2 regions of the Ruegeria sp. AU67 genome follow, and region 1 is predicted to be linked to the other one. Evidence: riboswitches for the same ligand, from Rfam matches in the RefSeq annotation. Region 1 holds a riboswitch; the other holds the start of a gene.
What was found. A riboswitch is a leader RNA that binds a small molecule or an ion and turns the genes downstream of it on or off. The one in region 1 is predicted to bind thiamine pyrophosphate.

Region 1 (4,274 bases):
CCGCCATGAAGCTGGGCGAAGCCATCTACAAGGCGCAGTCTGAAGAGACCGAGGATGAGCCTGCGGCGGCGGATGCTGCTCCGGCTGGTGAAGACGATATCGTCGATGCCGAATTCGAAGATCTTGACGACGAAAAACGTAAGTAACGGGAAACCGGGCCAATTCGGGCCGGTCCGGTCACCGGGCCGGCCCGATTACGTTGCGGCAGAAGGAAATACTGATGTCAAAACGCGACTACTATGATGTGCTCGGCGTGTCCAAGGGCGCATCAGCGGACGAGATCAAGAAGGGCTTTCGCACGAAAGCCAAGGAATTGCATCCCGACCGTAATAAGGACAACCCGGATTCTGAGGCTCAGTTCAAAGAAGCGAACGAAGCTTACGACGTCTTGCGCGATGCCGAAAAAAAGGCCGCGTATGACCGTTTTGGTCATGCCGCGTTTGAAAACGGTATGGGCGGCGGTGGCCGTCCAGGTGGCGGATTTGGCGGACAGGGCGATTTCTCCAGCGCCTTCTCGGACGTGTTCGACGACCTGTTCGGCGATTTCATGGGTGGCCAGCGCGGTGCTACCGGGGGTGGTCCACGGGCCGCGCGCGGGTCAGACCTGCGTTACAACCTGCGCGTAAGCTTGGAAGAAGCATTCTCTGGTCTGCAAAAGACGATCAACGTGCCTGCCGCCGTGGCCTGTTCAGCTTGTGATGGTTCAGGTGCGGAAGGCGGGGTTGAGCCCACAACCTGCCCGACCTGTTCCGGCATGGGTAAAGTGCGGGCGCAACAGGGCTTTTTCACAGTCGAACGGTCGTGCCCGACCTGTTCGGGTCTGGGTCAAATTATCAAGAACCCCTGTAAGTCCTGCGGCGGCGCCGGGCGCGTCGAAAAAGAACGCGCGCTGTCGGTCAACATTCCGGCCGGTGTGGAAACCGGCACACGCATCCGTCTTGCGGGCGAAGGTGAGGCCGGGATGCGCGGTGGCCCTCCGGGTGATCTATACATATTTGTCGAGGTGTCGGACCACAAGCTGTTCGAGCGCGACAGCGTAAACCTGTATTGTCGCGTTCCGGTCAGCATGGCCAAGGCAGCGCTGGGCGGTTCGATCGAAGTGCCCACCATCGACGGTGGCCGTGGTCGCGTGCAAATTCCGGCTGGCAGCCAGTCAGGACGTCAGATGCGCTTGCGCAGCAAAGGCATGCCCGCCCTTCGCGGCGGTGGCGTTGGCGATATGTTCATCGAACTGGCCGTCGAAACCCCGGTCAATCTGACCGGCCGTCAAAAAGAGCTTCTGCGTGAGTTTGACGATCTGGGCGAAGACAACCACCCGGAATCAAAAAGCTTTTTCTCGTCCGTCAAGTCATTTTGGGACGGTATGAAGGGCTGAACCTGAACACCTGAACATCAAACAGAAGCCGGTCCGTTGAGGCCGGCTTTTGCATTTCATAAGTCCAGTTTGACCGTAATCTGTACCAAAATTGGCCCTTGATTCCCCCGCCATCCCCTGAGAGTGTCGCCCCAACCGTTGGGGTGCCCTGCTTGGGGGCTGAGAGGCGTGAACGCGCTAACCCATCGAACCTGATCCGGGCAATACCGGCGTAGGGAACGGTCTTATAGTGCTTAGACGTTTTCCATGCCCGTTGCCCATTTTGAACCGGAGCAACGACATGGCACCCATTGCCTTAACAATCGCAGGATCTGACAGCGGCGGAGGGGCCGGAATTCAGGCAGACCTCAAGGCCATGTCTGCGCTTGGCGTTTACGGGGCCAGCGTGATTACCGCAGTGACGGCGCAGAATACTCGCGCAGTTACGGCGGTGCATGGCATCCCTGTGGACGTCATTGCAGCGCAGATCGAGGCTGTTCTGACCGACCTGGATGTTGGCGCGATCAAGATTGGAATGCTGGCGACCCCTCAAATCATCCAATGTGTCGCAGATAGTATCGCCGAATTTGATGGGCCGGTAGTTTTGGATCCGGTCATGATTGCGAAATCCGGCGATGCGTTGTTGGCAGAAGAGGCGGTGCAAACCCTGCGCGACGTATTGTTGCCACGCGCGACCGTGTTAACGCCAAACCTGCCCGAAGCAGCCTGTCTGCTGGGCTCTGAGTCTACGGACAGCCGCGAACAGATGATCGCGCAAGGGCAAGACCTGTGTGCACATGGCGCTGGCGCGGTTCTGATGAAGGGCGGTCATGGCAAGGGTGACATCTGCCATGACATATTGATCTCACATTCGGGCGTGATTGCTCAGTTTCAAGCGCCGCGCCGACAGACCCGCAACACCCACGGAACCGGCTGCACCCTGTCCTCATCCATAGCGGCGGGGTTGGCCAAGAGTCTTTCGCTGACCGAGGCCGTGGTGCAAGCACATGACTATCTGCAGGGCGCTATCGCTCAGGCCGATGCTTTGAACATCGGGCAAGGTCACGGGCCTGTTCATCACTTCCATCAGGTTTGGCCCGCGTGACCGTCTGGTCGATCATAGGGGCAGGTGTGGCCGGGTTGGCCGTTGCGTCCGAACTTGTCGCGCGCGGGGCCAAGGTTCAGGTGTTTGATCCCGGCGGTGCACCGGGGCCGCATGGGTGCTCTTGGTGGGCGGGCGGAATGTTGGCACCGTGGTGCGAGTATGAAAACGCGGAGGAACCTGTCCTGCGCCTGGGGCAATTGGCAATCGACTGGTGGGCCAAGCGAACTCAGGTCCACAGGCGCGGCACACTGGTTGTTGCTAACCCACGGGACCTGCCGGATTTACGTTGTTTCGCCCGACGAACGGAGGGATTTTCTGAAGTTGATGACAGAGAAATAACCTTATTAGAGCCTGATCTCCACGATTTCAGAAAGGGTCTCTACTTTGATGCGGAAGCCCAATTGGATCCGCGTCAGGCCTTACTGGATCTGTCACACCAGCTTCAGGATCACGGTGTTGAATTCCACCATGTGCGTGCGCCGACGGGGTTGAACAACGCCATTGATTGCCGAGGTCTGCACGCGCGCGAATACCTGCAGGACTTGCGCGGCGTGAAGGGTGAGATGCTGGTGATCCGGTGCCCAGATGTGACACTGACCCGGCCTATACGCCTGCTTCATCCACGCATGCCGCTGTATATCGTTCCACGCGGCGACGGCGTCTACATGCTGGGCGCAACAATGATCGAATCCGAGGACAGCAGCCGAATTACCGCACGCTCGATGCTTGAGTTGCTGAGCGCAGCCTACGCCCTGAACCCGGCCTTTGGTGAGGCTGAAGTGTTGGAAATCGGTGTCGATCTGCGCCCTGCTTTCCCCGACAACCTGCCGCGTATTCGGCGACTGGGACCGACAATCTACGCCAACGGCCTCTACCGCCACGGCTACCTGCTGGCCCCTGCACTGGCAAAGGGCGTGGCTGACCTGGCGTTGGACAACAAACATTCGGAGATGGTTGATGAAGATCGTACTTAATGGCGAGATGCGCGAGGTGCAGGCCGGAACTCTTGCCGACCTATTACAGGAATGTGGGTTTTCGGGCCGGGTGGCGACGGCTGTGAACGAGGGTTTTGTGCCCACAAGCCTGCGCAAAGCTCGCAATATCAAGGATGGCGATCGGATCGAAGTCGTCGCCCCGATGCAGGGGGGCTGAACGATGAAGACGTTCTATGGCACACCTCTGTCGAACCCGTTGATGCTGGGCACCGCGCAATATCCAAGCCCCGCAATCTTGGAACAGGCATTTCGGGACAGCGGGGCCGGGGTGGCCACCGTATCTTTGCGACGCGAAGCGGGCGCAGGACAAACCTTCTGGCAGATGGTCCGCGATCTGAGCGTTCTTGTCCTGCCCAACACAGCAGGTTGCCATACGGTGAAAGAGGCTGTGACCACCGCTCATATGGCGCGAGAGGTGTTTGACACCAAATGGATCAAGCTGGAACTGATCGGGCATACCGACAGCCTGCAGCCCGACGTGTTCCAACTGGTCGAGGCCGCGCGCATTCTGAGCGAAGACGGGTTCGAGGTGTTTCCGTACACCACGGACGACCTGATCGTGGGTGAGCGCCTTTTGGCGGCGGGGTGTGAAGTTCTGATGCCTTGGGGGGCCCCGATTGGTTCGGGCCGCGGTCTGAACAACGAATACGCCCTGCGCGCAATGCGCGCTGAGTTTCCCGAAATACCACTGGTGATTGACGCTGGTATCGGCCTGCCCAGCCACGCCGCACATGCGATGGAGCTTGGGTATGATGCCGTTCTGCTGAACACCGCGGTGGCACGGGCCGGCGATCCCGCCGCAATGGCCAAGGCGATGAAG
Region 2 (4,274 bases), on a different contig from region 1:
GCGGTGTTTTCGGCCCTGCTGGACAACGTAACGACCGTATTGCTGATCGCCCCGATTACGCTGCTGATCACTGAAGCCCTGGAAACGCGTGTGTTCCCGTTCTTTGTCGCCGAGATCCTGGCCTCGAACGTGGGGGGAACAGCGACGCTGATCGGTGACCCGCCCAACATCATCATTGGCTCGGCCGCAGGGTTGAGCTTCAACGATTTCGTGGTGAACCTGGCGCCTATCTCGGCCATATGTCTGGTTGTCCTGACCGGCATTATTTACCTTATGAACCGCAAGGAACTGGCCCGCATTCCGAAATCGGCCAGCGATCGGATTATGGGGTTCAACGAATCCGAAGCGGTCACTGATATTGTCTTGATGATCAAGTCTCTGGCCGTTTTGGCTCTGGTTTTGCTGGGGTTCACGCTGGGGCACAGCTACGGCATTCAGCCGGGTACGTCAGCGTTGGCCGGTGCGGGCCTGTTGATGCTGCTGGCCTATGGCCACCAAAGCGGTGAAGAACAATCCGAGTCGGTTCACCACATCTTTGGTGAAGTTGAATGGGTCACAATCTTTTTCTTCGGCGGGCTGTTCGTCATTGTTGCCGGTGTTGAACATGTTGGCCTCTTGGCGTTCTTTGGTGAGAAAGTGCTGGAGCTGACCCAAGGCGACATGATGTGGACCGCGTTCTTCATCTTCTGGGCCTCTGGCATCCTGTCGGCCATTCTGGACAACATCCCGTTTGTAGCAACGATGATCCCCCTGATCGAATCCACCGCAGATACATTTGGTGGCGAAGACGCGATTGAACCCCTGTGGTGGTCGCTGGCGCTTGGCGCCTGTCTAGGCGGCAACGGCACGTTGTTGGGGGCAAGCGCCAACCTTACGGTGGCTGCTTTTGCGGAAAAGGCCAAGCAGCCCATCGGCTTCATCGCCTTCGCCAAAATTGCATTCCCGATCATGATCCTCACCCTGATGATCGCGAACGTCTATATTTGGCTGCGTTACTTCTGACCTATGGCCCTTTGAACCAAACGTATTACAGGTTCAAAGGGCGTCCGACTCCGGACAGGTTTACTTGCCCGCATGTGACACGCACCGCGCTGAGGCACCGAATTTGGTTGTCTTTCTAGCCAATCCCCCCTAGTGACGGCCTCACCTCGGGGAGCACGGCCTGCCGCGCTGAGATGCTTATCAAGCGAACCCGTAGAACCTGAACCGGCTAGAACCGGCGGAGGGAAGGGTTTCGGTTTCATCCATCCTTGCCCTCTCGCCGCAATGGAGGATGACATGAAACATCTGCTAATTGCTGCGGGACTTCTGAGTGCAACTACGGCCATCGCCGCCGACAAGCCTCAGCTAACCGTTTACACCTATGACAGCTTTGTATCCGATTGGGGCCCCGGCCCGCAGGTCAAAGAAGCCTTTGAGGCAACCTGCGACTGCGAGCTGAACCTCGTGGGCGTCGAAGATGGTGCCGCACTTTTGTCGCGTGTCCGGCTTGAGGGTGAAAACTCTGACGCCGACGTCGTGCTTGGTCTGGATACCAACCTGATTGCAGCGGCCCGGGAAACCGGCCTGTTTGCGCCCAATTCCGTTTCTGCCGACTTCGCGCTGCCGATCGAATGGACCGATGACACGTTCACACCGTATGACTGGGGCTACTTCGCCTTCGTTCACAAAGCGGATGCGACCGCGCCTGCGAACTTCCGGGAGCTGGCGGACAGCGACACCAAAATCATCATCCAGGACCCTCGCTCGTCCACGCCCGGTCTGGGTCTGCTGATGTGGGTTAAAGCGGCGTATGGTGATGATGCACCCGAAATCTGGGCTGGTCTTTCCGACAATATCGTGACGGTCACAAAAGGCTGGTCCGAAGCGTACGGCCTGTTCCTTGAGGGCGAGTCGGACATGGTTCTCAGTTACACGACATCTCCGGCCTATCACCTGATTGCCGAGGACGATGGCAGCAAGGCAGCGTCCGCTTTTGACGAGGGCAACTATCTGCAAGTTGAGGTTGCGGCAAAGCTGGCCGCGACGGATCAGGCCGAATTGGCGGATCAGTTTTTGCAGTTCATGGTCTCGGATGCGTTCCAGCAAATTATACCGACAACCAACTGGATGTACCCGGCCGTAACCCCGGCAGAAGGTTTGCCTAAAGGGTTCGACACCCTGACAGTGCCGGCAAAGTCGCTGCTGTTCTCCCCCGATGAAGCCGCCGCCGTGCGGGATCAGGCCCTGGCAGAATGGCAGAACGCGCTCAGCCAGTAAGCCCATGGCCCGGTATCGGTGCGGCAGCTCTGGTCGCCGCGCTAATCCTGGGCACTCTTACGGCGGTTGCACTGCGTGCTGAAACCAGCGGCGGGTTCAGTCCCGCCGACTGGGCTGCGCTGCGCTTCACGCTGACCCAGGCCACGCTGTCCGCATTGTTCAGCGTGGTGTTGGCCGTGCCGGTTGCGCGGGCTTTGGCACGTCGGAGGTTCCCCGGCCGACGGGCTTTAATTGCGCTTTTGGGTGCGCCCTTCATCCTGCCGGTCATCGTTGCCATTCTGGGTCTGCTGCAAGTCTTTGGCCGGTCGGGATGGATCTCGGACTTCCTTGGCATTTTCGGCCTGCCGCCCATACGCATCTACGGATTGCATGGCGTCGTGCTGGCGCATGTGTTTTTCAACCTGCCCCTGGCCACACGCCTTGTGTTGCAAGCCTGGCAGGAAATTCCTGCCGAACGGTTTCGCCTGGCTGCACAACTGGGCTGCAATGGCAGGGCCATGTTTCGACTGATCGAGATGCCCATGCTCAAACGGACCCTGCCCGGGGTTCTGGCGGTAATCTTCGCCATCTGCCTGACCAGCTTCGCCGTCGCCCTGACCTTGGGCGGAGGGCCACGGGCCACAACGATCGAACTGGCAATCTATCAGGCCTTCACCTACGATTTTGACCTGGGCCGCGCCGCCTTGTTATCCGCCCTGCAACTTGCCCTGACAGCTGCGACCGCTTTAGTGGCGCTGAAGTTTTCGCGCGGGGACGGTTTTGGAACAGGTCTCGATCGCGCCTTGCGCCGCTGGGACGGGGGTGCGCCGACGATAGATATATTCTGGATCGTCGCAGCGGCCGTCTTTTTGCTACTGCCTTTAGCATCGGTCGTAATTTCGGGATCTGCCGGGTTGTTTGACATGCCCGCAATCGTTTTTCGGGCCGCGCTGATCTCGGTCCTTGTTGCCGCTGCAAGCACCGCAGTCCTGCTTTTGCTTGCTTTGCCTATGGCCACCGCCGTCGCGAGCGGCCGGTACGGGCTTGTGGAACTCAGCGGCATTTTGGGTTTGGCGGCATCACCACTGGTGATCGGTACGGGCCTGTTCATCTTAATCCGGCCTTTGGCAAACCCGACGACATTGGCTCTGCCTGTCACTGCTTTGGTAAATGCTGCGATGGCCCTGCCCTTTGCTTTACGCATTCTGGTCCCCGCCGCGCGCGACATAACCGCCAGGCACGGACGTCTCGCGCTTTCATTGGATATGACAAAATGGACGTTTTTCACGCGCATCTTGCTACCGCGCATGCGTCCACAGATCGGTTTCGCCGCTGGCCTTGGGGCGGCTCTGTCAATGGGTGATCTGGGTGTGATCGCACTATTCGCCGATCCGCAGATCGCGACCCTGCCCTTGCAAATCTACCGCTTGATGGGTGCCTATCAGATGCAGGCTGCTGCCGGCGGGGCATTACTGCTGCTGCTGCTGTCCATGGGCGCATTCTGGCTATTGGACCGAGGAGGGCGCTGGCATGCTGAAGCTTGACGACTGCGTGATTGAAAACGGGAATTTCACCCTAAACGCCGATATCCAGATCGAGGTTGGCAACAGCATTGCCATTGTCGGCCCGTCCGGGGCGGGCAAGTCCACATTGCTGGAGACCATCGCTGGATTTCGGGATCTGAAAAAGGGTCAGATTTTTTGGAGTGGACAACAGATTTCCAACTTGCATCCCGGCAAGCGCCCTATGGCGATGCTGTTTCAAGACGGAAACCTGTTTCCGCATCTGACGGCTGAACAAAACATCACCCTGGGACTGCGCCCAAACGGTCGGTTGTCCGAAGACGAGGATGCTCAAGTTCAGTCCGCTCTGGGCCGGGTTTCTTTGCATGGTATGGGCACGCGCAAACCCTCGGAACTGTCCGGAGGACAGCAAAGCCGGGTTGCCCTGGCCCGCGTACTTGTACAGCGGCGCGAACTGTTGCTTTTGGACGAACCGTTTGCAGCCCTTGGACCAGCCTTGAAAGCCGAAATGCT

Region 2: another riboswitch for thiamine pyrophosphate. It lies ahead of thiB (thiamine ABC transporter substrate binding subunit); the one in region 1 lies ahead of thiD (bifunctional hydroxymethylpyrimidine kinase/phosphomethylpyrimidine kinase).

The regions. Positions count from the first base shown of each region.
Region 1 covers NZ_OMPH01000040.1:345,729-350,002, reverse strand. Annotated here, with positions in the region: gene dnaK (molecular chaperone DnaK) at 1-146, shown strand, start outside; gene dnaJ (molecular chaperone DnaJ) at 221-1,375, shown strand; TPP riboswitch at 1,505-1,610, shown strand; gene thiD (bifunctional hydroxymethylpyrimidine kinase/phosphomethylpyrimidine kinase) at 1,656-2,459, shown strand; gene DK510_RS21160 (FAD-dependent oxidoreductase) at 2,456-3,433, shown strand; gene thiS (sulfur carrier protein ThiS) at 3,417-3,611, shown strand; gene DK510_RS21150 (thiazole synthase) at 3,615-4,274, shown strand, end outside.
Region 2 covers NZ_OMPH01000011.1:439,871-444,144, forward strand. Annotated here, with positions in the region: gene DK510_RS05045 (ArsB/NhaD family transporter) at 1-1,002, shown strand, start outside; TPP riboswitch at 1,140-1,245, shown strand; gene thiB (thiamine ABC transporter substrate binding subunit) at 1,279-2,259, shown strand; gene DK510_RS05055 (thiamine/thiamine pyrophosphate ABC transporter permease ThiP) at 2,235-3,782, shown strand; gene DK510_RS05060 (ATP-binding cassette domain-containing protein) at 3,769-4,274, shown strand, end outside.